Regions from separate parts of the Nocardioides sp. JCM 18998 genome, predicted to be linked through region 1. Evidence: riboswitches for the same ligand, from Rfam matches in the RefSeq annotation. Region 1 holds a riboswitch; each other region holds the start of a gene.
The links. A riboswitch is a leader RNA that binds a small molecule or an ion and turns the genes downstream of it on or off. The one in region 1 is predicted to bind cyclic di-AMP.

Region 1 (9,438 bases):
CGAGCACCCGGTCGACCCGACCCGGCTCGGGATCGCCCGCTCGAGCGCCGAGGACCTGCGCGGTGGCGACGCCGAGCACAACGCCGACGTCGTACGGCGGATGCTGGCCGGCCAGGCCGGCCCGGTCCGCGACGCGGTCGTGCTCAACGCCGGTGCCGCGCTGGCGGTCTACGACGACGCCGAGGGCGGCGTCGAGGACCGGCTCGCCGCGGGAGTCGAGCGCGCCGCTGCGGCGATCGACTCGGGTGCGGCGGCGGGCGCGCTGGAGCGCTGGATCGCCGGCTCGTCCCGCTGAGCTCGCGGGGCCGCCGACTCGCGGCGGCGACCGCGGGTCAGTCGAGGCCGAGTGAGAACGCCGCCTCGAGGTCGTGGCGCGAGTAGGTCCGGAAGGCGATGTGGGTCTCGGTGTCGAGCACACCGGGGACCTTGTTGATCCGATCGGCGACCACCGCGGCGATGTCGTCGTGGGTGCGCACCCGGACCAGCACGATCAGGTCGATCGGCCCGGTGACGGAGTAGACCTCGCTGACGCCGTCGATGGCCGCGATCGCGGTGGCGACCTCGGGGATCTGGGAGACCTCGGCGGAGACGTGGACGATGGCGGTGATCACGGACCGCACGTTACCGCGCCGGTTGATGGACGGGCGTGATGTCGCGACGCTCGTCGAACGGGACCAGGGTGCGGCGTGACTCCTCCACCGCATCGTGGACAGCGAGATGGCGGGTCGCGCCCGCGACCGGGCAGGTCCACTCGCCGTCGATGTCGATCAGCCGGATCCCGGCGGACTCCAGCCAGCGCAGCACCAGCTCGCTCTCCTCGGCGCTGGCGGCGGGCACCGGGCCGGGCGCGGGCAGGACGGTCTCGGCGGAGGCCCGCAGCTGCTCGACGTAGGCGTGGGCGTCGCCACCGGGCGGCATCGTGCCGGCCGCGGCCAGCCGTCCGCGGCGGACCACGTGCACCTCCCAGCGGCCGTCATCGCGCCGTCGGCCCGCGACCACCTCGGCGCAGCGGGAGAGGGCGGAGAGCCGCTGGGTGCGCGAGGCGGCGCGCAGGAAGGCGGCGAGCCGGTCGCGGTGGATGCCCGCCTCCTCGAAGCGCTCGGCCGCGGCGAGGATGGTCATCCGCTCGGTGACGGCGTCGATCACCTCGTCGGGGCGGCGCAGCAGCGTGTCGCGGAGCTGGCGCACGACGGTGTCGTAGGCCTCCTCGTCGGCGCTGCCGTCGCAGGGGGAGAGGCAGCGACCCATCTCGGCCAGGACGCAGGGCGTCCGGGAGGCCTTGCGGGCGAGCCGATCGGAGCACTGCCGCACCGGGAAGGTGTCGTGCAGCACCTGCAGCGCCTTCTCAGCGACCCTCTTCGAGGAGAAGGGGCCGAGATAGTCGGCCTCGTCGTCGAGGACGCGCTTGACCAGGGAGAGCCGCGGCCACGGCTCGCGAGTGAGCTTGACGAAGTGCATCTTCTCGGGGAACCGCGAGCGCCGGTTGTAGCGCGGCTTGTGCTCGGCGATCAGGCGCAGCTCGCGGATCTGGGCCTCCAGGGTGGTGGCGCACTCGATGCCGGTGACCGTGCTAGCCAGCCCCACCATCTCGCCCATCCGGGAGCGGGTCTCGGAGGCGGTGAAGTAGGACCGGACCCGGGTGCGGAGGTCGCGGCTGGTGCCGACGTAGAGGACGCGCTCGCGGTCGTCGCGGAACAGGTAGACCCCCGGGGCGTGCGGCAGCGTCTCGGCCAGGTGACGCTTCTTGCGCTGGGCGGTCGAGACCCGGGCGGAGAAGGTCTGCAGCTCCTCGAGGGTGTGCACGCCGAGCCCGCCGAGCCGCTCCATCAGCCCGTGCAGCACGTCGACGGTCGCCCGGGCGTCGGAGAGGGCCCGGTGGTTGGGCTCGGTGCCGGCGTGGAAGAGCCGGGCCAGCGAGGAGAGCTTGCAGTTGGGCGCGTCGTCGCGGGTGATCACGCGACGGGCCAGCTTGGCGGTGTCGACCACCTCGAAGGCGGGCCAGGGGCGGCCCTGCGCGCCCGCGAAGTGCTTGAGGAAGCCGACGTCGAACGGCGCGTTGTGGGCGACCAGCACGCAGCCCTGGGCAAACTCCAGGAACGCCGGCAGCGCCGACTCGATCCCCGGAGCGTCCGCGACCATCGTGTTGCTGATGCCGGTCAGGACCGCGATGAACGGAGGGATCGCGGTGTGCGGGTTGACCAGCGTCTGGAACTCGCCCAGGATCTCGCCCCCGCTGACCTTGACCGCGCCGATCTCGGTGATCATCGAGCCGCCCTCGGCGGATCCGCCGGTCGTCTCCAGGTCCACCACGCAGAAGGTGATGTCGCGCAGCGGGCGGCCCAGCTCGTCGAAGCTGCGCTGGGTCTCCCACGCGCTCGACGATCGGGGCGGTGCCGGTGCTGCGGTGCTCATGTCGGTGACCGTAGACGGGGCCACCGACAATTCGGGGAGGGCACGCGCGGGCGCCGCCTATCCTTCTGCGGTGACCACCCTGGCAGACCTCCCGGAGCCGGTGCGCGCCCGGATCGCCGCGCTGGCCGCGGCCGTGCTGCCCCAGGTGCCCGACCTGCCGGCCCCGCTGCGCCGCGTCGCGGCGTTCACACCCGCGCGCCGCGCCAAGAGCGGCGGCACCACGATCCTGGCCGCGCTCGATCAGGACGCGGAGGACGAGGGCGGCCTGCGCGAGCGGGTCGGCGCCCAGCTGCGTGCCGCCGCGGTGCCCGCCGGGACGGATCCCGCCGAGGCGGCCGGGTACGCCTGGCTGACCCGGCCCGACGGCTGGTCCGAGCAGGTGGAGACGGGGATCGCCGCGCTCCAGGCCCGTCCCGCGGCTGCCGAGCAGGACGCCGCCCGCCTCCAGCTGCGGGTCGACCGGCTCGAGGCGGAGCTCCAGGAGGTCCGCGAGCGCCGGCGTACGGACGCGGAGAGCGCCAAGCAGGAGAACAACCTGCTGCGGCGCCGGCTCGGTGAGGCCCGCGCCAGCAGCCGGGGCGCCCTGGCGGGGGTCGAGGAGTCGATCGCCGCGGCTCGGGCGGCCCAGGCCGAGGCGGAGGCGAGCGCGGAGTCGCTCGCCCGCGAGGTGCGTCAGCTCCGCGCCCGGGTCACCCAGCTCGAGGCCGAGGCCGGCGAGGGCCGCCGCGCCGCCCGCAGCGAGCGGGACGCCGCGACCGTACGGGCCCGCCTGCTGCTCGACACCCTCCTGGAGGCCACCTCGGGACTGCAGCGTGAGCTGGCACTGCCGCAGACCGGCGGCACGCCGGGTGAGGGCGTCGAGGCCGGCTACGCCGTCACCGAGCCGCCGGAGACGGGACGCGCCCGGACGGTGGCGAGCATCGGCGAGCTCGAGGGCTACCTGGCCATGCCGCGGGTCCGGCTGATCATCGACGGCTACAACGTCACCAAGCAGGCCTGGCCGACCTCGGCCCTGGACGCTCAGCGGATCCGGCTGATGCAGGCGCTCGCGCCGCTGGTCGCGCGTACCGGTGCGGAGACGACGGTCGTCTTCGACGCGGCGACGGTCCCGGGGGCGGCGGCACGCCACGTCGCCGGCGCGCCGCGCGGGGTCCGGGTGGTCTTCAGCCCGCCCGGGGTGATCGCCGACGACGTCATCCGGGACCTCGTGGCCGCCGAGCCGAGCGGACGGGTGCTGCTGGTGGTCAGCGACGACCGGGCGGTCGCGCGCGACGTCGCGCTCAGCGGAGGTCGGCCGGTGCCGGCAGCTCTGCTGCTGCAGGCGGTGCGCTGAGCGCTGGTCGCCGCTCCAGGTAGCCGACGGTGACGTGCACGCCGAGCGCCAGCAGGATGCCGACGGCCTCGTCGAGCACGTAGTGCTCGCCGTAGAGGAGCAGCGTGAAGCACATCAGCGCCGGGTAGGCCAGCGCGAGCCAGCGCCACCAGCGGGTGCCCCGGCTGATCGCGAACAGCGCGACCAGCATCGCGGTGGCGGCGTGCAGGGAGGGCATCGCGGCGACCGGGTTGGTCAGCGGCCCGTCGAGGATCCGGGTGAGGCGCAGCCCGAAGCCGGACCAGCCCCGGGTCGGCGCCGCCAGGATGGGCGAGGAGAGCAGCCCGTCGCGCGAGGCCATCCACGGCGGCGCCATCGGGAAGACCACGTAGCCGACCAGCCCGGTCAGGTTGAGGGCGACGAAGCGGGTCATCCACTGCTTCCACACCGGCCGGTCGCGCATCCACAGCACCCACGCCAGCACCCACGCGGTGATGAAGTGGGACAGGTACGTCGTGGTCAGCACCGTGTCCATCCACGTGCCGCCCTGAGGTCCGCAGGGCCCGCCGCAGATCCCGTACTGCAGGCGCTGGGCGAGGATCTCGCCGCCGCCCAGCCAGCGGTCCACCTCGATGGCCGGCTCGAAGTGCACCGGCAGGCCGAGCAGGTAGACCAGGCCGTAGCTGTAGGTGTAGGCAAGCAGGAAGAGGACGGGCAGGGCCCAGTCCCGGGCGAAGCCCAGGTGGGAGCGGACCGGCGCGTCGACGCGGCAGGCGATCGCCCCACCCCACAGCCAGAGGAACAGCGCGAGCGGGTCGGACGGCACGCCGATGGTCACGCTCCAGACGGTCAGGAGCGCGAGGTAGACGACGACGGCGAGGACGCGGCGGGTCCGCAGCCGAGACCAGAGCCGGGACCACATGGCGACAGTCTGGCCCGCACCGCAAGAGCCCGGGGCGCCCGGGTCCCGTCGCGACACGGGGCGATAAGGGGCGACACGCCGGCCGACTCACTGGCCGACACGCCGGCCGACTCACTGGCCGACTCGCTGGGGCAAAACTGTCAGGGGTCCCTGCGAGCGTCCCCGACATGAGCACAACGATCGACTGCGGCACCTGCGTGGTGCGAGGACTGGAGTGCCACGACTGCGTGGTGACGGTGCTGCTCGGCATGCCGCCCGAGCTGACCATGGGGGACGAGGAGCGCCGCGCGCTCGAGGTCCTCGCCGACGGCGGGCTGGTGCCGCCGCTGCGTCTCGTCGAGCCGACGGAGGGTCCCATCGTGGAGTCCGCCTGATGCTGCTGGGCCGGATGTGGCCTCTGTGACGAATGAGGCGCAACACGCCGCCCCAAGCGATTGGCACGGTCGTGTCGGCCTCGGTTATGGTCTAGGGCACTTGGTGCTCGACGCTGCGGATCACACAGATTCGCGCGGGCACCGCGCTGAGTCGTGAGTCGCTCTCCGGAGCGGGGCGCGAGCCGGGGAACCATCGACGGCCTGGCCGTCATCTGGGGTGAATCTCCCGCGAGGCGTGTCCACCCAGGACACGAGGAGCAGGGGTAGGACATGTCGTGTCCGAATCCGTCAGCTCACCCGGTAGGCGTACGACAGAACAAGGGAGAACGCCCGCTCGTGACCCACGGCCGGAACCGACTCATCGCTGCTGGTGTTGCGACGCTCGCCGTCGCTGGAGTCGTCGGGATGCTTCCCAGCAACCCCGCCCAGGCAGCCCCGTCCATCAAGGACGTCCAGGCGAAGGTCGACGACCTCTACCGCCAGGCCGACGTCGCCGGCGAGCGCTTCGACGCCGCCAACCTGCGCCTCAAGCAGCTCCGTGCCGAGCTGGTCGACCTCCAGGCCGACCAGAAGCACCAGGGCCAGCAGCTCAGCGGCGTGCGCGACCAGGTCCGCGACTCCGTGCTGGGCCAGTTCGAGGGCTCGAACATGTCAGCGGTCGGCCAGGTCGTCACCAGCGACGACCCCAAGGCGTTCCTCGCCGGGCTCTCCACGATGTCGGCCTACGACGGCATCCAGAACAGCCTGCTCACCGACTACGCCAACCAGGTCAACGCACTCGAGCTGCGCCGTGAGGCGACCGCCAGCCGCACCGACCAGGTCGCCGCGACCGAGGCCGACCTCAAGAAGGCCAAGGCCGAGATCGACGACAAGCTCGCCGAGGCCAAGAAGGTGCTCGACGGCCTCCAGGCCGAGCAGCGCGAGGCCCTGCTCTCGCGTGACTCCACCCGCGTCTCCGCCTCCGACATCGGCGCGAGCGGCAGTGCCGCTGCCGCGATCGACTTCGCGATGGCCCAGGTCGGCAAGGCCTACGTCTACGGCGCGGCCGGCGACAGCGCCTACGACTGCTCCGGCCTGACCATGCGCGCCTGGGGCGCCGCCGGCGTCTCGCTGCCGCACTCCTCGGCCGCGCAGTACAACTCCGGTCGCCACATCTCGGAGTCCGAGCTGCAGCCGGGCGACCTGGTCTTCTACTACAGCCCGATCAGCCACGTCGGCATGTACATCGGCAACGGCCTCATCGTGAACGCCGAGAACCCGAGCGTCGGCGTCAAGGTCACCGGCCTGCACGACATGCCGTACGTCGGCGCCGTCCGCCCGGGCTGACGCCCGCCTGAGCCTTCCTCGACCCGCGCGACCACGGGTCTGATTGACTCGCGCCATGACTGACACGGACCGCCCCTCAGCACGAGGGGCGGTCCGCAGTCGTCTGCGGCTCGTCATCGTCGCCGGGGTGGTGATGATCGCGGCCGTGATCGGCCTGTCGATCCGGCATGCGCACGACGACACCTACGTTGTGCCGACCTCCAACGGCTCCGAGCACGCCGCCGCCGAGCAGCCGACCGCTGCCGCGGCCGCGCTCGCCGCGTGGCAGCGGGCGATCGCGGACGGGCACTCGGACGCGGCCCCCGGCACCGCGGCCCGGACCGCCGCCGAGAACGCCGGCCGGCTGCGCGTGCAGGACTTCACCGCGCGCTACATCGCCCCCGCCGGTGCGGTCGCGGCCGACGGCTCGTGGACCGCCGACGTGGCGCTGACCTGGCGTTTCGGTGGCGTCGATGCCGTGACCGCGAGCGAGGACGTCGGAGTGACCTTCGCCCCGTCCCCGGGCGGTGTCGAGATCACCGCCTTCGGCGGCGCCGGGGACCGGCTGCCGATCTGGCTCAGCGGGCCGGTCGAGGTCAGGCGTACGGCCGACACGATGGTGGTGCTCGCCGGCTCCGGCGCTGCAGCCCAGCAGCGCGCCGAACGCTTCGACACCCTGGCCACCCGTGCCGTCGCGACCGTGCGCCGCGTGCTGCCGTGGCCGCATCCGGGCCTGGTCCTCGAGATCCCGGCCGACCAGTCCGGGCTCGAGCAGATGATGGGCGCGAAGGCCGACAGCTACCACGGGGTCGCCGCGGTGACCGCGACCGTCGACGGCAGTGCGTCCGGGCCGGTGCACGTGCTCGTCAATCCGCAGGTGATCGGCGGTCTCAACAGCCAGGGCGCCCAGATCGTGCTCAGCCACGAGGCCACCCACGCCGCCACCGCGGTGGCCGGCAACACCACCATGCCGTCGTGGCTGTTGGAGGGCTTCGCCGACTACGTCGCGCTGCGCGACGTCCCGCTCCCGCTCACCACCACCGCCCGCCAGATCATCGCGGACGTCCGCGCCGACGGCGCCCCGCATCATCTCCCCGGCGCGGCCGAGTTCGACGACCAGTCCGAGAGCTTCGGCGCGGAGTACGAGGCCGCCTGGCTGGCCTGCCGTCAGCTCGCGCGGATCGCCGGTGAGCCGGCGCTGGTGCGGCTCTACGACGACGTCCGCGACGGTGCCACGCTGGACACCGCGATGCGCCGCGACACCGGTCTCGGCGTCGCCGCCTTCACCGCGCGCTGGCGCGAGGAGCTCACGGAGCTGGCCCGATGACGAGCTGGGTGCGGCGCCTCTCGCTGATCATGGCCCTCGGGGGAGCGGTGGCCTTCGTCGTCCTCGCCGCCGTGCTGGTGCCGTGGCATCCCTACCCCGGTGGCGCGCTCCAGGTCCCCGACGCCCGCACGGTCTTCACCCCGGAGCAGCTGGAGCGCGCCACGGCGTACTCCCACGTCGTCCGCTGGCTGGGGCGCAGCTCGCTGCTGGTCTCCCTGGCGGTCGCGTGCCTGCTCGGCTTCAGCCGCTTCGGGCGGGCCGTCGCGCGACGCCTGCGCGGGCCGTGGTGGCTGCGCGCGGTCGTGCTGGTCCTGCTGGTGGCCGTGATCGGCCGGCTGGCCACGCTGCCGTTCGGCATCGCGATCCAGCGCGAGCAGCGGCACTACGGGTTGTCGCGGCAGAGCTGGGCGGCCTACCTCCAGAACGCCGCCATCGACACCCTCGTCGGTGTGGTGGCCACCTCGATCGCGGTCGTCGTGCTGCTCGCCATCGCACGGCGCTGGCCGCGGGCATGGCCGGCGATCGCGGGCACCGTGCTGGCGGCGCTGGTGCTGATCGGCTCATTCGTCTACCCCGTGCTGGTCCAGCCGCTCTTCAGCGACTTCACCTCGCTGCCACAGGGCGATCTGCGCACCCAGATCATGCAGATCGCCGATGAGGAGGGCGTCCGGCTCGACGACGTCCTGGTGGCCGACGCATCGCGGCGCACCACCCAGATCAACGCGTACGTCACCGGCTTCGGCTCCACCCGCCGCGTCGTGCTCTACGACAACCTGATCGACGACCTGCCGCGCGGCCAGGTGCTGTCGGTGGTCGCGCACGAGCTCGGCCATGCCAAGTACGACGACGTGCTGACCGGCACCCTGCTGGGCGTCGCCGCGGCCTTCGGTGCGGTCGGCGTGCTCGGCCTGCTGATCGGGCCGCTCACGCGGCGGCGGTACGGCGAGAGCGGTGCGGACTCGACGGTGCTGACCACGAGGTCGGCGGAGGTCGTCCCGCTGCTGCTGGCCCTCTTCGCCGTCGCCTCGGCGCTGTCGCTGCCGGTGCAGAACACGATCAGCCGGCAGATCGAGACGCGCGCGGACGTGACCGCCCTCCAGGTGACCCAGGACGAGGAGTCCTTCGTCGCGCTGCAGAAGCGGCTCGCGATCAGCGCGCTGGCCGATCCGACGCCGCCGACCTGGTCGCAGTTCGTCTTCGGCTCGCACCCGACGTCCCTGCAGCGGATCGCCTTGGCGGGCCGGGTGCTGGACGGCCGCTGAGCCTGCGGCTGCCGCAGGGTCTGGGAGCCGGGATCAGTGCTGGGTGCAGCCGGTCTGGCCGGTCTGGGCGGTGACCGTGTCGCAGGTGTTGTGGAACAGGTTGTTCACCCGCCCGCCGAAGGTGTAGACCACCAGCACGATGAGCGCGGCGATGCCGGCCGCGATCAGGGCGTACTCGACCGCCGAGGCGCCGCGATCGGCGCGGTCGGTGCGGCGTGGCTGCCGGGTCATCCGGCTCCTTCCGGTACTTCCGGTGCTTTCGGTGGCTGTGTGGCTGTGTCCTGGCGCCGGAGGTCCCTCCCAGGCCTCCGGCGGGGGCGAGGCGCCGCAGCGGGGGCTGCGGCGCCTCGGGGTTCCCTCGAGGGTGAGAAGGTCAGGCGCCGGGGGACGGCGTGCCACTCGTCGTGTGGCAGCTCGTTGTACTGGTGCCGCTACTGCCGATGCAATCGCTAGTGTCCTTGAAGACATTCGAGATCTTGCCGCCGAAGACGAAGACGACGGAGACGATCACCGCGGCGATGCCG
Region 2 (9,438 bases), 1.0 Mb from region 1:
GGTCGGCGAGGCGGCGGGATCCGAGACGGCGGTCACGTCGTCAGTCTGCCGCGCGGGTCAAGGGTCTCGATGCGGGTCTCGATACGGGTCTCGATACGCTCGCCGGCGCTCGCTCCTCGACCTCCGAGATCGCCGGCGCTCGCTCCTCGACCACCGAGATCGCCGGCGCTCGCTCCTCGACCACCGAGATCGCCGGCGCTCGCTCCTCGACCACCGAGATCGCCGGCGCTCGCTCCTCGACCACCGAGACGCCGGCGCTCGCTACTCGGGCGCCGTGGTGCGGGCCTGGACCCGCGCCTTCTGCGGACCGACCGTGTACTTGGGGTCGTTGGCCGAGGCCAGACCGCCCTCGAAGACGCCGAAGCGCAGCGCGACCGAGCCCGCGACGTAGGAGACCCCGGCCAGGCGACGCAGCCGCGGCCAGCGGATGCCGAGGAGGTTGAGCAGGTGCCCGGCGAGGGTGAGTCCCTTCGCTCCACGCAGCAGGGCCGCCGGGCGGCCCTCGTGGTAGGGCTCGACCAGGCTCTGCCCCGGGACGGCGGCCAGGCGCCGCTCCATCAGCTCGGTGGCGATGAGCTCGACCGTGCCGCCGGCGAGCGCCATCCGGGCGGCCGGGCCGTGCTCGGGCGCGGGCGCGAACACCAGAGCGACTCCCCCGGCGGCAGCGGCGCCGGAGCCGCCGAAGACGAACGGCAGCTCCTGGTGCCCCTCGTGCCAGATCGGGACCGCGGTGTTCGCGAGCAGCGCCGCGGTGTAGGTGGCGAGCGGTGGCCCCAGCGCAGCGGCACCCGCTCCGGCGACGCGCTTGAGCCGCGGCAGCCACCCGGTGACCTCGAGGGCAGCGGCGCCACCGGCGGCGGTGGCGAACCCGGACAGGATGTAGGTGCCGACCGAGAGCGCCGAGGTCGGCTTGAACACCCGCAGCATGTGCAGGAACCGCTCGGGGCGGCCGAGATCGTGGATCAGGAAGACGGTGCCGCCCATCGCCCCCGACGCGGCGGCGAGCCTGGCCACCCGCTCCAGGCCCGGGCGGCCGGTCGCGGCCGCGCCCTCGGCGAGCAGCGCCGAACCACCGGCCATGCCGCCGAGGAAGAGGTAGAGCGGGACGTCCGGTGACTTCCAGACCGGCGCCTTGATGACCGGGCGGCCGTAATAGGACTCGAACTCGGCCTGCGGCACCATCGCCTCCTCGCCGCGACCTCCCCGGCCTGCGCCGCGACCGCCTCGGCGCGATCCACCGCTCACGTGCGCCTCCCGAGGAACGAGGCGATCCCGAGTCCGATCATCCCGGCCGCGGCCATGCCGACGTGCTTCCAGATGGAGCCCAGGTCGCGGGTGGTGACGACCGGGTCCGGCGGCAGGCCGTACACCTCCGGCTCATCGAGCAGCAGGAAGAACGCCCCGTCGCCGCCGACCCCGTCCTCCGGGTCGTGGCCGTACAGGCGCGCGACGTCGACGCCCTGGGCGTGGAGCTCCTCCACCCGCCGATCGGCGCGCTCGCGCAGCTCGCTGAGCTCACCGAACTGGATCGACTCGGTGGGGCATGCCTTCGCGCACATCGGGGTCTCGCCGACCTTGAGCCGGTCGTAGCACATCGTGCACTTCCAGGCCCGGCCGTCGTCGTGGCGCACGTCGATGACGCCGTACGGGCACGAGGGGACGCAGTAGCCGCAGCCGTTGCAGATGTCGGGTTGCACGACGACCGTGCCGAACTCCGTGCGGAACAGCGCCCCGGTGGGACAGTTGTCGAGGCAGCCGGCGTGGGTGCAGTGCTTGCACACATCCGAGGACATCAGCCAGCGCAGCTCGGTGGTGCCGGTCTCGAAGCCGGGCGGCGACATCGCCGGCATGCCCAGGTCGACCGCAGGCGCGGTCGGCTTCTCGATGAAGGCGACGTGGCGCCAGGTGCTCGCGTTGAGGCTCTGGGTGTTGTCGTACGACATGCCGGTGAGCAGGAACCCGTCGTCGGGCACCATGTTCCACTCCTTGCACGCCACCTCGCAGGCCTTGCAGCCGATGCAGATCGAGGTGTCGGTGAAGAAGCCCATCCGCGGCGGATGATCCTCGCCGTAGCCGGCGTCGGACTGGACGTCGTCGAGCGGTCCGAAGATCGACCCGCCGAACAGCGATGCGGGAGTGAAGGTCATGTCTCCTCCTCGGTCTCGGTGCGGCCGTCGGCGGGAGCCGCGTCGCCCTCCTCGCCCAGGACCCGCCCGGGCGCGTGCGTGGTGCCGATGCCGGCACGGTGACGGTAGTCCGCCACGAAGGCGATGAGGTCCGGTCCGCGCGGGCGCCGTCCGGGCCTGATGTCGCAGGTGCCCACCTTGTCCTGGATGTAGACGTTGGGGTCGGTGGTGACCCCGACCAGGTCGTTCGGCGAGTCGCCGGGAACGAGTCCGTTGGGTCCCCAGTGATACGGCAGGCCCACCTGCTCGACCCACTGGTCGCCGACCCTCAGCGAGCGCAGCCGGTCGGTGACCAGCACCCGCGCCTCGATCGCGGCGCGCGAGGTGACGATGGTGACCCAGTCACCGTGGGTCAGCCCGCGCTCTGCGGCCAGCCGCGGCGAGACCTCGCAGAACGGCTCGGGCTGGAGCTCGGTCAGGTACGGCAGCGTGCGGCTCATCGCGCCCGCGGTGTGGTGCTCGGTGAGCCGGTAGGACGTGTAGACGTACGGGAACACGTCGCTGAAGTTGGGGTTGAGCGGGTTGGTGTCGTCGGCCACCCACTTGCTCACCGGGTTGCTCTGCTGGCCGTACAGCGCGTTGCGCACCGGCGACTCGGCCGGCTCGAAGTGCGTCGGCAGCGGCCCGTCGGCCAGGCCGAGCGGCGCGAAGAGCCAGCCCTTCCCGTCGGTCTGCATGATGAACGGATCGGTCCCACCGATCGCGTCCGGTCCCTTCGCCCCCTCCGGCGGGACGTAGTCGGGCCGCCGGTCGGCGATGAAGTCCGGGACGTCGGAGCCGGTCCACTTCCCGGCCTCCTCGTCCCACCAGACCAGCTTCTTGCGCTCGCTCCACGGCGTGCCGTCGGGCGCGGCCGAGGCGCGGTTGTAGAGGATGCGCCGATTGGCCGGCCATGCCCAACCCCACTCCGCGGCGGTCTGGTCCTGCTCCCAGTGCGGCTTGCGCCGGCGTGCCTGGTTCACCTCGTCGGCGTACACGCCGCAGTAGATCCAGGTGCCGCAGCGGGTCGAGCCGTCCGGCTTGAGCTGGGTGTAGGACGACAGCGCCTTGCCGTCGGCGTCGGTGCCGTTGATCTCACGCAGCACCGCCTCGGCGTCGATCTCACCCTCGTCGTCGAGCGGGTAGTCCCAGGTGAGATCGAGCAGCGGACGGTTCATCTCGTCGGCGGCCTCGGTGGCGTCGGCGCCCAATAGCTCCTTGATCCGCTTGCCGAGCAGATAGTAGAAGTGCAGGTCGCTCATCGCGTCGCCCGGCGGCGGCACGGCCTTGTCGCGCCACTGCAGCATCCGCTGGGTCTGGGTGAACGAGCCGGACTTCTCCACGTGCGAGGCGGCCGGGAGGAAGAAGACCTCGGTGCCGATCTTGTCGGTCTCGAGCTCGCCGGTCTCGATCTCGGGCCCGTCCTTCCAGAAGGTGGCCGACTCGATCATCTGCATGTCGCGCACGACGAGCCAGTCGAGGTTGGCCAGGCCCATCCGCTGCATCTTGCCGTTCGCGCTGCCGACGGCCGGGTTCTGACCGACGAGGAAGTAGCCCTTGCAGCCGCCGTCGATCATCAGCTTCACACTGGCGTAGGTGGAGTGATCGCCGGTGAGCTTGGGCAGGTAGTCGAAGCAATAGTCGTTCTCGGCCGTGGCCGCCTCGCCCCACCACGACTTCAGCAGGCTGACGGTGTAGTTGCGTACGTTGCCCCAGAACCCGGCCTTGCCCTCCTGCCCCGACAGCAGGCTGTCGAGGTCGTGGTGCAGTGCCGCGTGCGGCATCGCGATGTAGCCGGGCAGGATGTTGAACAGCGTCGGGATGTCACTGGCGCCCTGGATGCTGGCGTGTCCGCGCAGCGCCATCACGCCACCGCCGGGACGGCCGATGTTGCCGAGCAGCAACTGCAGGATCGCGGCCGTCCGGATCATCTGGGCACCGGTGCTGTGCTGGGTCCAGCCGACGGCGTAGCAGAACGCGGCCGTCCGCTCCCGACCCGAGTTGGCGACCAGGGCGTCGGCGACCCGCCCGAAGTCCTCCGGCCCGATGCCGCAGACCTCCTGCACCATCTCCGGGGTGTAGCGGGCGTAGTGCCGCTTGAGGATCTGGTACACGCAGTTCGGGTGCTGCAGTGTCTCGTCCCGCGCCGGCTTGTGGTCGACGGGCGGGCCGCCCGAGCCGTGCGTCTCCGAGACCGCCATCTCGTGCGACTCGCGGTGGTGCTCCCCCGACGTGGACGCGTCGCTGGCCGCGCCCTCCGCGCTCTGCCCGGCCGGCTCGTCGTCGGTGCCGGGACGCGGCGCATACGCCCAGGTCGCGGGGTCGTAGTGCCCCTCCTCGGGATCCCAGCCGGAGAAGAGGCCGTCGAGGTCCTCGGTGTCCTGGAAGCGCTCGTCGATGATCGCGGCCGCGTTGGTGTACGCGACGACGTAGTCGCGGAAGTCCAGCTCGTTGCTGACGATGTGGTTGACCAGGGCGCCGAGGAACACGATGTCGGAGCCGGCCCGGATCGGGACGTGCTGATCCGCGAGCGCGGAGGTGCGGGTGAAGCGCGGGTCGACGTGGATCACCCGGGCGCCGCGCTTCTTCGCCTCCACCACCCACTGGAAGCCCACGGGGTGGGCCTCGGCCATGTTGGAGCCCTGGATGACGATCAGGTCAGCGTTCTGCAGATCCTGCAGGTAGGTGGTGGCCCCACCCCGGCCGAACGAGGTCCCCAGACCGGGAACCGTGGAGGAGTGTCAAATACGGGCCTGGTTCTCGATCTGGATGGCGCCCATCGCGGTGTACAGCTTCTTCATGAGGTAGTTCTCCTCATTGTCGAGAGCTGCACCGCCGAGGCTGGCGATCCCGAGCGTGCGGCGCGTACGGCGCCCCTCGGGGTCGTCCCACTCCCAGAACTGCTTGCGGGTCTTGATCACGCGTCGGGCGATCATGTCGATCGCGGTGTCGCGGTCGAGGTCCTCCCACTCGGTGCCGTAGGGGCGGCGGTAGCGGACCTTCGTGACGCGCGAGGCGCTGGTGACGAGCTGCTTGCTGGCGCTGCCCTTGGGGCACAGCCGCCCGCGGGAGACCGGGCTGGCCGGGTTGCCCTCGATCTGGATGACCCGGTCGTCCTTGACGTAGACCTTCTGCGCGCAGCCGACGGCGCAGTAGGGACACACCGAGTCGACGGCACGGTCGGCGTCGGCGATGCGGGGCTCGAGGCCCTGGCTGCGCCGCGACTGCGCGGCCGCACCACGACCGAGCCGGTCGGGACCGGTCAGCTGCCGCAACAGGGGCCATCCGAGGAACGCCGTCACGTCAGCCAGGTAACCACATGCCCCGCGTCGAGACCAGGGTCCCGGGCCGGACCGGGTGCGGTGCGCGCACGACCGCGCGGGTCGTCGCACTAGATTGCTCTCGGAGGCGTTCCTCGGCTGGTGCCGGGCGCGGTCCTCAAAACCGTAGTGGCCGAGCATCTCGGTCAGGCGGGTTCGATTCCCGTCCGCCTCCGCCAGCGTGCACGACGACGTACGGGCGGCCACCCCGAGAGAGGTGCGGCCGCCCGTACGCGCTGGAGGGGTGCGCTCAGCGCACGCCGATGCGGGCCGAGCACGCGGGCCAGGCGCCCCAGCCCTGGCTGTGCCTGATCCGCTCCGCGACCTTGATCTGCTGGCGCTTCGAGGCCTGGTGCGGCAGGGCCGCGAAGCGACCGCCGCCGTTGGCCCGCCAGGTGCTCGGGCTGATCTGCAGCCCGCCGTAGTAGCCGTTGCCGGTGTTGATGTGCCAGCGGCCGCTGGACTCGCACTGGGCGAGCCGCTCCCAGGTGTGGGTCTTGACCGCGTGGCTCGGCCCGGCGATCGCGACGACCGGGGCGATGGTGGCGACCGAGAGGACGGCCGCGGACAGCATGGTGCGCATGCGCATGACGATTCTCCTGCGCGCCTGCGGAGTTAGCTGTCGGATTCGGGCGCAGTGTGCCCGGCCGCACGCAGTGCGACTTCACCCCGAGGGTCCGTGGACCCGTGGAACCTGGGTTCCCCGCTCCTGCCCGATGAGCTTGGTGTCACGCACCGGCGGGACAGGACTCGGCGTCGCACGGCGGTCGCCCCAGGGGGTCCCAGGACCCTACGAGAGTAGGCAGGGCGTCACCGGTCCGGCCAAATCGCCGGCCGCGGATGAACCGTCGCCGGGTGGGGAACCGCGCAGGTGACGCGCCCACCGCTGACGACGCGCTCGCACTCCGATCGGAGAGACCCATGTCGTTCAACACACCTCAGCAAGTCACCCAGCTCGCCATCGCCTCGGGCGAGACCAAGGCGGGCGCGACGCCTGCCAAGGCGCTCGTCGCCGGGTTCCTGGCCGGCGCCTACATCGCCTTCGGCGCCCTGGTCGCGATCAGCGCCTCGGCCGGACTCGACCCGAAGACCTGGGGCGGGATCATCACCATCGTCACCGGCGTGACGTTCAGCCTCGGCCTGATCCTCGTCGTGATCGGCGGAGCCGATCTGCTCACCGGCAACATGATGCTGGTCCCGATGGCCGCCCTGGCGGGCCGCGTCAGCCTGGCCCGGCTCGCGCTCAACTGGCTCTGGGTCGCCATCGGCAACCTCGTCGGATCCGTCTTCGTCGCCTGGCTGCTCGCCGACCAGTCCGGCCTCTTCGCCAAGGACTCCCCCAACTGGATCAGACTCGGCACCATCGCCGCCGGCAAGGGCGTCACCGAGACGCATTGGGAGCAGTTCGTCCGGGCGATCGGCTGCAACTGGCTGGTCTGCCTGGCCGTCTGGTGCGCCCTGGCGGCTGTCTCGGTCAGCGGCAAGATCCTGGCGATCGTGCCGCCGATCATGGCCTTCGTCGCGCTGGGCTTCGACCACGTCGTGGCCAACATGTTCTTCCTGCCGGCAGCGTTGATGGTCGACGCCCCCGGCGGGTTGACGTTCGGCGACACCGTGCTCAATCTGGTCTTCGCGTTCCTCGGCAACGCCGTCGGGGCCGGGGTGTTCGTGGCCGGCGGCTACTACTTCCTGTACGGCGACGCCAGCTCGGCCGGCTCGTCCGCCCGCGAGCCCGCCGGCCACTGAGGCGGCCGGTTCGCTAGCGTCGGAGCACCACGGGGGCGGCCTCGGCCGACCCCCTCCTCGCACACCCCGGGAGGTCCGGTGTCCGACGACCCGCGCCGTCGTACGCCACGCACCGACACGGTGCTGGCCAGCCCCGAGCTCACGCCGGCTCTCGGGAGTCTGGGGCGCGCCACCGTGAAGGCGGCCGTCACGGCGGCGCTCGCGGAGTGCCGTGCCGGGCGGATCGCACCCGAGGACGTCGTCGCGGCGGTCCTCGACATGCTCCCGCCCTCGGCATCGTCCCTGCGGCCCGTCATCAACGCGACCGGCGTCGTCGTGCACACCAACCTGGGCCGGGCGCCGCTGTCGGACGCCGCCGTCGAGGCCGTACGACGGGCGGCGGGCGCGACCGATGTCGAGCTCGATCTGGCGTCGGGCCGTCGTAGCCGGCGGGGCGCGGCCGCCCTGGCCGCACTCGCCGGCCGGGTGCCGGACGCCGGCGGCACCCATGTGGTGAACAACGGCGCCGCGGCGCTCGCTCTGGCCGCCTCGGTGCTGGCGCGGGGACGGGAGATCGTGATCGCCCGCGGCGAGCTCGTCGAGATCGGCGACGGGTTCCGGATCCCGGAGCTGCTGGAGTCGGTCGGCGCCAGGCTGCGTGAGGTGGGCACCACCAACCGGGTCCGGGATGCCGACTACGAGCGGGCCATCGGCGCGCAGACCGGCTTCGTGCTGAAGGTGCACCCTTCGAACTTCCGGGTCGAGGGCTTCACCTCCTCGGTCGCGATCTGCGACCTCGCCACGCTGTGCGGGGCGCGGGGTGTCCCCCTCGTGGTCGACATCGGCTCCGGGCTGCTCGAGCCGCATCCTCGCCTGCCCGACGAGCCGGACGCCACGACGGTGCTCCAGGCAGGCGCCAGCCTGGTGACCGCCTCGGGCGACAAGCTGCTCGGCGGCCCGCAGTGCGGCCTCCTCCTCGGCGCCGGCGATCTGGTCGAGCGCCTCCGGCGTGACCCGCTGGCCCGGGCGATGCGGGTCGACAAGCTCACCCTGGCCGCGCTGGAGGCTACCCTGGCCGGCCCCGAGCCGCCGGTCGCCACGGCGCTGGCCAGCCGGCCCGGGGAACTGATGACCCGTGCCCGCCGGCTGGCCGAGGCCGTCGGCGCCGAGGCCGTCGCGAGCGAGGGCCGGGTCGGAGGCGGCGGCGCGCCCGGCGTGCCGATCCCGAGCGCCGCGGTGGCGCTGCCCGCGTCGCTCGCCGTGCCGCTGCGCACCGGTCCGACGCCGGTGGTGGGCCGGGTCCAGGACGGCCGGCTGCTGCTCGACCTGCTGGCCGTTCCCGCCGACCAGGACGAGCGGATCCGGGACGCGGTGTCGATGCTGCGGGAGCGCTGATGCATGTCGTCGCCACGGCCGGCCACGTGGACCACGGCAAGTCGACCCTCGTACGAGCACTCACCGGCACCGACCCCGATCGTCTCGAGGAGGAACGCCGCCGCGGGCTCACCATCGAGCTGGGCTACGCCTGGACCTCGCTGCCCGGCGCCGGGGAGGTGGCGTTCGTCGACGTGCCGGGACACGAGCGGTTCCTGACCACCATGCTCAGCGGTGTGGGGCCGGTCCCGGTCGCGATGCTGGTGGTCGCGGCGGACGATCCCTGGATGCCGCAGGCCGGCGAGCACCTGGCCGCGCTCGACGCGCTCGGAGTTGAGCACGGGCTCATCGTGATCACCCGCTCCGACCTCGCCGACCCGGCGCCCGCCGCGGCCCGGGCGGTCGCGGAGGTCGCCCGTACGACCATGGCCGGGTCGCCCGTCGTCACCGTCAGCGCCGTCACCGGCACCGGAGTCGACGAGCTCCGGGCGCGCCTCGATGAGCTGCTCGGCGGCGTTCCCACGCCCCCGGCCGACACCCCGGTGCGGCTGTGGGTCGATCGCCGCTTCCACATCCGCGGCGCGGGCACGGTCGTCACCGGGACCCTTCCGGCCGGCACGATCGCGGTCGGCGACACCCTCTTCACCCTCGCGGGCGAGCAGGTCCGGGTCCGTGGCCTCGAGGCGCTCGGGGTGTCCCGTGCCGCGATGGCGGGCCCGGCCCGGGTGGCGCTCGACCTGGGCGGGAGAGCACCGGAGTCGGTCGGGCGGGGCACGCCGCTGCTGAGCGCTGCCGCCTACCCGATCACGAGGACGGTCGACGTCGCGCTGATCGGCGAGGGCGTCGTCCCCGAT
Region 3 (9,438 bases), 2.0 Mb from region 1:
TCTTCGCGGGCTTCTTCTTCGCCGGCTTGGACCCCTCGGCGTCGTGGGCCTCGTCGGGCACCTTCTCCCCGCGGGCCTCCTTGGCCGCCGCGACGGAGCGCTGCAGGGCGGCCAACAGGTCGACGACCTCGCCCCCGGTCTTGGTGGAGGTCTCGGTGCGGGTGACCTCACCGCCCTCGATCTTGGCCTTCACCAGCGTCTCGACGGCCTCGGCGTAGTCGTCCTCGAACTCGGTCGGATCGAAGTCGCCGGCCAGCGTCTCGACGAGCATGTGCGCCATCTTGACCTCGGTGTCCTTCGGCTCGCCGAGCTCCTCGAAGGACAGCGAGAAGTCCGGGACGCGCACCTCGTCGGGCCACATCATCGTCTGGAGCACGATCACCTCGCCGTTGGGTGTGTCCCGCACCCGCAGCACCGCGACCGTGGTGCGCTGGCGCAGCGCGACGGTCACCACCGCCACCCGGTCGGCGTCCATCAGGGCCTGGCGCAGCAGCGCGTACGGCTTCGCGCCGGTCTTCTCCGGCTCGAGGTAGTAGGCCTTCTCGAACAGCATCGGGTCGATCTGGTCGCTCGGCACGAACTTCTCCACCGAGATCTCCCGCGACGACGACGACGGCAGCTCGGCCATGTCGTCGTTGGTCAGCACGACCATCTCGCCGTCCTCGGTCTCATACCCCTTCGCGATCTCGGAGTAGGGCACCTCCTCGCCGTCGACCGAGCAGACCCGCTGGTAGCGGATCCGACCGCCGTCCTTCTCGTGCACCTGCCGGAAGGAGACGTCGTGGGACTCGGTCGCCGAGTACAGCTTCACCGGCACGTTGACCAGCCCGAAGGAGACCGCGCCCTTCCAGATCGCTCGCATGCCCACCATCCTTGCTCCATGCGTCCCATGCTCGCCACTGCCGGTACCCACGTTCCGGCGGGTGAGGGCTGGATCCACGAGGTGAAGTGGGACGGCATCCGCCTGCTCGCGGAGCGTTCGGGTGGGGTCTCGACAGGCTCGCCCTCCGGGGGCTCGCCCTCCGGCGTACGCCTCACCACGCGCAACGAGAACGACGCCACCGCCGCCTGGCCCGAGCTGCTGGAGGAGCAGGCCGCCCACCTGCCGAGCGACCTGGTCGTGGACGGCGAGGTGATCGCGCTCAACGAGCGTGGCCTGCCGGACTTCCGCGTACTGGGGGAGCGGATGCACGCCCGGGACCCGCGCAAGGCCGCGCGCTTCGCCTCGACGGTCCCGGCGACGTTCATGGTCTTCGACGTGATCCGGCTCGACGGCGCCGACCTCACCGCGCTCCCGTGGACCGAGCGGCGCGCGATCCTCGAGCGGCTGGCGCAGGACGGCGCGCTCGGGCGCTGGCAGGTCCCGCCGACCTACGACGACGGCGCGATGCTGCACGCCGCGACGCTCGCGCAGGGACTCGAGGGGATCGTCAGCAAGCGGGACGGTTCACGTTACGAGCCTGGGGTACGTAGCAGGGCATGGCTCAAGTTCCCGCACCGCTTTCGCGCCTCCTACGTCGTCGGAGGCTGGCGGCCCCAGGAGGGCACGAGCGACCGGCTCGCGGCCCTGCTCGTGGGCGAGCCGACAGCGGCGGGGCTGCTGTACCGGGGCCGGGTGGGCAGCGGGATCACGGGCCGGCAGAGCACGCTGCTGCGCGAGCTGCTGACGCCGGCGTCAGCCAGCCCGTTCGCAGACGAGGTGCCGCGGGAGGACGTGAGCGGGACGCGCTGGACCGAGCCGCTGCTGGTGGTCGAGGTGGAGACGCACGGCGTCGGGACGGGGCTGGCCTCCGGCGGTCGGCTGCGGCAGCCGTCGTTCCAGGGCGTGCGCGCCGACGTGACGCCCGGGGACCTGGCGTGATCCGGACCGCGATCGCGTTGCTCATCGCCGTCACGGTGCTGGTCACGGGGCTGGTCACGGGGCTGGTCACGGGGCTGGTCACGGGGCTGGTCACGGGGCTGCTCGCGGCAGGCTCCGCCGAGGCCGCCCCGGCCTCGGTACGAGGCGACGTGGTCCGTCTCGACGGCGTCACCGTCCACCTGCGCTCCGGCACCCGCCAGGTCGTCACCGTCAACCACTCCCACGACACGTTCGCGCAGGTCAGCCTGTGGGCCTTGCGAGGCGGGCACTGGCGCCGGATCCTCGCCACCGGCGACGGCCGTACGGGCTACGGCGGGCTGGTCCCCGGCAACCGCCGCCACCAGGGCACCGGCGCGACGCCGTTGGGGACGTACGGCCTGGTCTCCGCCTTCGGCACCCACAGCGCGAGCGCCACGGCCACGGCGCTGCCCTATCGACGGATCCGGTCGGGGGACTTCTGGGTGGAGGACAACGCCTCCGCGTTCTACAACCGCTTCCGCAACCAGAGCGAGGGCGGGTTCCGCTGGTGGCTGCCGCTGAGCGACGAGAACGGCTCGGAGCGGTTGAGCGACTTCCCGGTCCAGTACGAGGATGCGATCGTGCTCGACTACAACCACCAGCAGGTCCGCCACCGGGGCGCCGGGATCTTCCTGCACGTGAACGGCAGCGGAGCGACGGCGGGCTGCGTCAGCGTCCCGCGAGCGGTGCTGCAGCGGCTGCTGCACCGCCTCGACCCGGCGTACGTGCCGGTGATCGCGATCGGGCGATGAGGTGGCCGACGACAAGCAGGAGATCCGGGTCGAGATCGAGGGCCGTACCCTCAAGGTCAGCAACCTCGCCAAGGTGCTCTACCCGGCGACCGGCACCACCAAGGGCGAGGTGCTGCACTACTACGCCACCGTCGCCGCGGCGATCCTGCCGCAGCTGAGCGGGCGTGCGGTCACCCGGGTGCGCTGGCCGCACGGCGTCGCCGGCCAGTCCTTCTTCGAGAAGAACGCGCCCGCCGGCACTCCGTCGTGGGTACGGACGGTGACCGTGCCGACCACCGGCTCGCGCACCGCCTCCCGGGAGGAGGACACCCTGACCTTCCCGGTCGTGGAGGACCTGGCCACGCTCACCTGGCTGGCCAACCTCGCCGCGATCGAGCTGCACGTCCACCAGTGGCGGGTCGACGAGCACGGTGTGCCGCTGGGCGCGGACCGGATCGTCATCGACCTGGACCCGGGCGAGCCGGCCGGGCTGCACGAGTGCGCCCGGGTGGCGCTGCTCGCCCGCGAGAAGCTCGCCGCGATCGGGGTGCCGTGCACGCCCGTGCTCAGCGGCAGCAAGGGTCTGCACCTCTACGCGCTGCTGGCGTCGCCGATGGCCAGCGACGACGCCACCGCTGTCGCCAAGGAGGTTGCCGAGCAGCTCCAGAAGGAGCACCCGAGCCTCGTCACCGCCACGATGACCAAGTCCAAGCGGTCCGGCAAGGTCTTCCTCGACTGGTCACAGAACGCCGGATCGAAGACCACCGTCTGCCCGTACTCGCTGCGGGGCAAGGAGCGCCCGACGGTCGCCGCTCCGATCAGCTGGGACGAGGTCGAGGCGGGGGCCGAGGACCCCCTCGCGCTGGAGCAGCTCACCTTCGGCGAGGTCCTCGTGCGGCTCGAGGAGCACGGCGACCTCTTCGCTGTTACCGCGCCGTAGAAACCTGTGGACACGGCGTGCCACCGCCGTTCGCTCGGTCGTCCTACCTTTCGGATGTGGAGATTCCGGCCGTGCCCCAGCGCCGCCCGGCGCGGGCCTGGCGCTGGCGGGTGATCGGGGTGGTGGCCGTCGCCGTGGTCGCCTTCGGGGTCCTCATCCCGGTCACACTCGGGCTGCGGGTCACGGTGGTCGGCAACGATGACCTGGCCGGTCGGGTCGACCGGGGCACGGTCCTGTTCACGCTCCGCACCACCTCGGGCGCGGTGGAGCGCGGCGACACGATCAGGTTCAAAGAGCCCGCCGACTACGGAGACAAGTCGGTGGTGCGTCAGGTCGACGGCGTCAACGACCTGGGGATCCGGACGGTGCGTACGGGCGCCATCGACCCGTGGCAGCTGCCCGCCGGCACAGCGGTGTCCAAGGTCGTCGCCAGCGTCCCGTACGCCGGCTATCCGATCCTCGGGGCCGCGGATCCGGCGGCGTGGCTGGTCCTCGCGGCGATCCTCGGATCGGGGCTGGTGGTGCTCGCCATCGCCCGGCTCGTGGTCGCGGAGCGGGGGCGCCGCCGGGGCGCTCGCGAGACGGTTGTGGCAATTGCCCGACAGACGGGCGAGTGATCCCTATCCTTCTCCCGTGAGCCATCGCGTGCTGGTCGTCGAGGACGAGGAAGACATCGCCTTCCCCCTTGTGCGCACGTTGGAGCGCGAGGGCTACGCGGTGACCTGGGTCGAGACCGGCTCGGCGGCTCTGCACGAGCTCGAGCGCGGGGCGGAGTCACCGGCCGACGTGGTCATCCTCGACCTCGGCCTGGGGGACATGGACGGCCTGGACGTGTGCCGTGAGGCCCGCTCCGGCGGCTTCGACGGCGGCATCATGATCGTGACCGCGCGCTCGGGCGAGCTCGACCGGGTGGTGGGCCTCGACTACGGCGCCGATGACTACCTGGCCAAGCCCTTCGGCCTGGCCGAGCTGCAGGCCCGGGTGCGCGCGTTGCTGCGCCGCACCGTCGGTCGAGCGGTGTCGGTCGACGGCGGCGGCCTGCGGATCGACGTCGGCGCGCACCGCGTCTACACCGAGGACCGCGAGGTCCCGCTCACCGGCAAGGAGTTCGAGGTCCTCGCCCTGCTCGCCAGCCAGCGCGGCAAGGTCGTGGCCCGCGAGCGGCTGATGGCCGAGGTGTGGGACGAGAACTGGTTCGGCTCCACCAAGACACTCGACGTCACCATCGGACGTCTGCGCAGCAAGCTCGAGGCCGCCGCGGTGACCGACAAGGTCGTCGCGGTGCGAGGAGTGGGATTCCGCCTCGAGGGCGGCCAGGAGGATGCGTAGGCGGAGCACGCCTCTCTTCGTGCTTCTCGTTCTGCTCGTCGCGTCCTTCGGCTACCTCCTGCGCACCTGGTCGGTGGAGCACAGGGTCCGTGACCACGACGACCTCCTGATCAGGCAGACAGCCGCGGCGATCGCCGTCGCTGTCCACGAGCGCCGCGACGACGGCGGGGTGATCAACGCCGAGTTCCTGCGCCCGTTCCTGGAGGACGGGACCGGGGTGCGCTACCACGCCGTCGACGGTGCCGACATCGAGGTTCGCTCGACCGGCTTCTCGGGTCCGCTCGGCCCGGACGACGGCACCGCGAACCTGTGGGCCACGGTCAGCATCGACGACGGCGGCTACGTCCTGGTGAGCGAGGACGACCACGTCCCCCACGATGTGGCCTGGCCGAGCACCGCCACCCTGCTGCTCGCCCTGCTTGCGGTCGGAGCGCTGTCCACCCTCGGGGGGATCGCCCTCGCCCGGGCGTACGAGCGGCCGTTCCACCAGCTCGCCGAGGCGGCGGCGGCGCTGGGGCGGGGCCGCTTCCAGCTCGACCTGAGACCCAGCAACGTCCCGGCCGCCAATGAGATCGCCTCGGCGCTGGAGGCCAGCGCCCAGCAGCTCCAGGACCGGATGGAGACCGACGAGCGGCTGGCCCAGCGTGCCTCGCACGTGCTGCGGACCCCGCTGACCGGCCTGCGCCTCGAGCTCGAGGAGGCCGCTCTCGACGAGGACCTCAAGCCCGAGACCGCGGCCGCGCTGCAGCGCTCGCTCGCCCGGGTCGACCAGCTCGACGCGGTCACCGGCGAGCTGGTGGCGCTGGCCCGCCATCGGGCCCTGGTGGCCGACGCCGCGATCGAGCTCGGGACGCTGGCCCGCCAGCTCACCCAGCGCTGGGCCGACGAGCTCGATACGCAGCACCGCACCCTGACCGCGGCGATCGAGGGCGACGCCACCACGACCTACACCCCGGGACCCGTCGAGCAGATCCTCGAGCTGCTCCTCGCCGACCTGGAGCATCGCAGCGCCGGGGACGTCAGGCTGGTCTTCGCCGCCGGCTCCGACGGTCACCTGCGGATCACGATCACCGCCGAGTCGGCGATCGCGGTGCGCAAGGCGAGCACCTCGCCGCTGCTGCGCGCCCGTACGGTCGCCGTCGCGCTGGGCGGACGACTGGAGGGCGAGTACGCCGAGGGTGGTGTGGAAGTGGTCCTCCCGCGGCGATGAGCACACCGGGATGAAAGGATGCGCATCATGACGACCTCGCGGCCGATCGAGACCTGGCTGACCGACATGGACGGCGTGCTCGTCCACGAGGAGGTGCCGCTGCCCGGCGCCTCGGAGTTCATCGAGGCGCTGAAGGCCACCGGCCGGCGCTTCCTCGTGCTCACCAACAACTCGATCTTCACCCCACGCGACCTGCGCGCACGCCTGCTCGGCAGCGGCATCGACGTGCCGGAGGACGCGATCTGGACCTCGGCGCTCGCGACCGCGAAGTTCCTCGCCGACCAGCGCCCCGGCGGCTCGGCGTACGTCGTCGGCGAGGCCGGCCTGACCACCGCCCTGCACGACGTGGGCTACGTGATGACCGACCGCAAGCCGGACTACGTCGTGCTGGGGGAGACCCGCACCTACTCGTTCGAGGCGATCACGCGAGCGATCCGGCTGATCGAGGGCGGCGCGCGCTTCATCGCCACCAACCCCGACGCGAGCGGCCCCTCCCAGCAGGGCACCCTGCCGGCGACCGGGTCGGTGGCGGCCCTGATCTCGACCGCGACCGGGCGCCAGCCGTACTTCATCGGCAAGCCCAACCCGCTGATGATGCGCTCCGCGCTCGACCGGATCGAGGGTCACTCGGCAACCACCGCGATGGTCGGCGACCGGATGGACACCGACGTGATCAGTGGCCTGGAGGCCGGCCTGCGGACCTTCCTGGTGCTCACCGGATCCACCCGTGCCGACCAGGTCGAGAACTTCCCGTACCGGCCCACCCACGTGGTCGACGGCGTCAAGGATCTGGTCTCGCTCGTCCAGTGAGTTGAAAAGTAAACATGTGTGAAACGCGTCACGGTAAAGGACGCGATTCACGCGGGGGATGTGACCTGGGGCACGCCTGGTCGAGTGTCCGAGTTGGATTTCGGCCGAGAGGCGTGCCTACCGTCCTGACCGCTTGCAGAGGCAAGCATCGGTCCACCGGGCACGCCGAGTCCTGTCCCTTCCGGTAACCGATCCTCGAGCTTGAAACCAGGGGCAGGAGCGGGGGACCCACGTTTTACGCCGTACGCCGGATGCCGGTGTGCGGCTCGGGGTGAAGCCGAGGCTCTGAGAGATCAGGGCACGGCCGGGCAACCTTCTCGCCCGAACCCGACAGCTCACCTCGCAGGCGTGGGAAGGACACCCACGCATGCCCACATTCATTCGCACCACCCTGGCCGCGACCGCATCGATCGGTCTGCTGGCACTTGTTCCGGCGGCTGCCCAGGCGGCCACCACCCCGGCCGCGTCGACCACGGCCACGTCCAGCACGGCCACGTCCAGCACGGCGGTGACAGCCACGGCCCCGCGCCTGACGGCCCACCAGCGCAAGGTCGAGCGCGAGCATCGGCGCAAGGTCCGCAAGCGTCACCGCGCGCACCTGCACCAGGTCCGCGAGCACCGACGCGTCGTGGCTCGCAACCACAGCGTCTACCGCGCCCTCGCGGTGGCCACGCACCAGCAGGGCGACCCGTACGTGTACGGCGCCGTCGGCCCGGGCTCGTTCGACTGCTCCGGCCTCATGCTGTTCTCGTTCCGCGCGGCCGGCATCCACCTGCCGCGCACCTCCGCGGCCCAGGCCGGCGCCGTGCGCCACATCCCGCGCTCCGCGATGCGCCCGGGCGACCTGGTCTTCTTCACCGAGGGCAGCCACGTCTACCACGTCGGCATGTTCGACGGCTGGAGCCACGGTCGTCGGATCATCGTGCACGCGCCCTACAGCGGCACCCACGTCCGCAAGGAAGCCATCTGGACCAACAGCTGGTTCGCGGGCACCGAGCGCCTCCCGCGCTGATCCCACCGCTTCACCCCACAGCTTCACCCCACAGCTTCACCCCACCGGCAGCGCCGGCGGCTCGTCCGACCCTTCGGTCACACGAGCCGCTGGCGCTGGCGTTGTTTGATCTGCTCGGCGAAGAGCGCGCGGCGCAGGGTGGTGGCGTCGCGGTTGTCGGCCTCGAGCGCGAGGACGACCTCGGTGCCCTCGTCGTGCGTGGTGACGCGATAGACCACGCCGGGCAGGGCGAACAGGTCCTCGCCGACGCTGAAGGAGGCGACCACCTCGGCGGCCTCGGGGAGGTCGGCGAGGGAGAGCCGGCAGCGCAGACCCGCCTCGCTGGCGTCCAGCATGATCCCGTCGTACGAGGTGCCGTCGTGCTCCACGGTGATCCGGCTGCTCACCGGGACCCGGACGTGCGCGCGCCGGTTGATGTGGCGCGTACGGGTGGCGCTGCTCGCCGGGCGTGTGTGCCAGACCCGGACCGGGCCGTCGACGGCGCTGCCGACGATGACGAGCACGAGCTCGCACAGGCCGGCGGTGGAGGTCCAGCACACCGTGATCTCGGTGCCCTCCATGGACCGGGCGCGGCTCATCAGCTCGAACGGCGTGGCGAGCACCAGGGCGCCGTCCTCGACGCCCTCGCTGCGGCTGGTGTACTCGGCACCCTCCGAGCTGCGGAGGATCACGGGGTGGTTCAGCGGTGGGATCTCCACGACTCTCCTTCAGGCCATGTGCAGCCGCAGGATAGGCGCGATCGGGAAGCTTCGCCCGCGACACGCGAACGGCGTTACCCGAGCGTCACTCGACCGCGAGCTGCCGTGCCCGGATCTGCTCGGCGAAGACCGCGCGTCGTACGGCGGTGGCGGTGCGCTCGTCGTCCGGCAGGCTGATGATCAGCTCGGTGTCGGAGCCCGACGGCGTGCTGCGGAAGATCGTGCCCTTGAGGGCGAAGTCCTGGCCGCCGAGGGTGAACATCACCCGCACCCGCCGCGGCTCGTCCGGCGCGGCGTCGTGCTCGGAGGTGGACTCGGGCGTCGGCTCGGGCAGCCGCTCGCGCACGAGGCAGCGCACTGCCGCCTCGCTGATGTCGAGCATCGAGGCGGCGACCTCCGCGCCGTCGATCTCGATGACCAGGGCGATGGCGACGGCGACCCGGACGTGCGCGCGCCGGTTGGCCCGACGGGCGGGGCCGGTGGGTACCGCGTGCCAGATCCGGACCTTGCCGTCGACGGAGCGCTCCGTCACCCGTACGGGCAGGGAGTGCAGGCCACCATCGCTGGTCCACTGCACGTCGAACGGACGGCCCACGTCGAGCGTGGTGTCGAGCGGGAGGCCGAACGGCCGGGCCAGGGTGAGGCCACCACCGTCGACACCCTCGACGCGACTGGCGTAGTCGCCCTCCTCGCCCCGCAGGAGAACGGGCTGGTTCACGTCCGGGCTTTGCACGGACCCATCATCGGCGATCCGGCGCCGGATCAGTGCTAAACGCGCCAAGTCGAGGTCACGTTCCTGTCACTTGACCACGAGTTATCCACAGAACGT

Region 2: another riboswitch for cyclic di-AMP. It lies ahead of ACZ5L9_RS15940 (transglycosylase family protein); the one in region 1 lies ahead of ACZ5L9_RS00310 (C40 family peptidase).
Region 3: another riboswitch for cyclic di-AMP. It lies ahead of ACZ5L9_RS11365 (C40 family peptidase); the one in region 1 lies ahead of ACZ5L9_RS00310 (C40 family peptidase).

The regions. Positions count from the first base shown of each region.
Region 1 covers NZ_AP043886.1:58,318-67,755, reverse strand. Annotated here, with positions in the region: gene trpD (anthranilate phosphoribosyltransferase) at 1-295, shown strand, start outside; gene ACZ5L9_RS00335 (Lrp/AsnC family transcriptional regulator) at 333-611, opposite strand; gene ACZ5L9_RS00330 (DEDD exonuclease domain-containing protein) at 622-2,412, opposite strand; gene ACZ5L9_RS00325 (NYN domain-containing protein) at 2,483-3,745, shown strand; gene ACZ5L9_RS00320 (phosphatase PAP2 family protein) at 3,693-4,646, opposite strand; gene ACZ5L9_RS00315 (hypothetical protein) at 4,814-5,020, shown strand; cyclic di-AMP (ydaO/yuaA leader) riboswitch at 5,174-5,342, shown strand; gene ACZ5L9_RS00310 (C40 family peptidase) at 5,426-6,346, shown strand; gene ACZ5L9_RS00305 (hypothetical protein) at 6,402-7,652, shown strand; gene ACZ5L9_RS00300 (M48 family metallopeptidase) at 7,649-8,914, shown strand; gene ACZ5L9_RS00295 (Flp family type IVb pilin) at 8,948-9,145, opposite strand; gene ACZ5L9_RS00290 (Flp family type IVb pilin) at 9,288-9,438, opposite strand, start outside.
Region 2 covers NZ_AP043886.1:3,376,830-3,386,267, reverse strand. Annotated here, with positions in the region: gene nrfD (NrfD/PsrC family molybdoenzyme membrane anchor subunit) at 262-1,245, opposite strand; gene ACZ5L9_RS15960 (4Fe-4S dicluster domain-containing protein) at 1,242-2,147, opposite strand; partial or broken gene fdh (formate dehydrogenase) at 2,144-4,894, opposite strand; gene ACZ5L9_RS15950 (hypothetical protein) at 4,907-5,467, opposite strand; tRNA gene ACZ5L9_RS15945 (tRNA-Sec) at 5,570-5,664, shown strand; gene ACZ5L9_RS15940 (transglycosylase family protein) at 5,736-6,074, opposite strand; cyclic di-AMP (ydaO/yuaA leader) riboswitch at 6,075-6,223, opposite strand; gene ACZ5L9_RS15935 (formate/nitrite transporter family protein) at 6,407-7,231, shown strand; gene selA (L-seryl-tRNA(Sec) selenium transferase) at 7,310-8,605, shown strand; gene selB (selenocysteine-specific translation elongation factor) at 8,605-9,438, shown strand, end outside.
Region 3 covers NZ_AP043886.1:2,426,219-2,435,656, forward strand. Annotated here, with positions in the region: gene ku (non-homologous end joining protein Ku) at 1-862, opposite strand, end outside; gene ACZ5L9_RS11330 (ATP-dependent DNA ligase) at 881-1,861, shown strand; gene ACZ5L9_RS11335 (L,D-transpeptidase family protein) at 1,858-2,631, shown strand; gene ligD (non-homologous end-joining DNA ligase) at 2,633-3,550, shown strand; gene ACZ5L9_RS11345 (hypothetical protein) at 3,607-4,167, shown strand; gene ACZ5L9_RS11350 (response regulator transcription factor) at 4,184-4,879, shown strand; gene ACZ5L9_RS11355 (histidine kinase dimerization/phospho-acceptor domain-containing protein) at 4,899-6,089, shown strand; gene ACZ5L9_RS11360 (HAD-IIA family hydrolase) at 6,117-6,899, shown strand; cyclic di-AMP (ydaO/yuaA leader) riboswitch at 7,088-7,263, shown strand; gene ACZ5L9_RS11365 (C40 family peptidase) at 7,267-7,911, shown strand; gene ACZ5L9_RS11370 (PilZ domain-containing protein) at 7,989-8,609, opposite strand; gene ACZ5L9_RS11375 (PilZ domain-containing protein) at 8,695-9,342, opposite strand.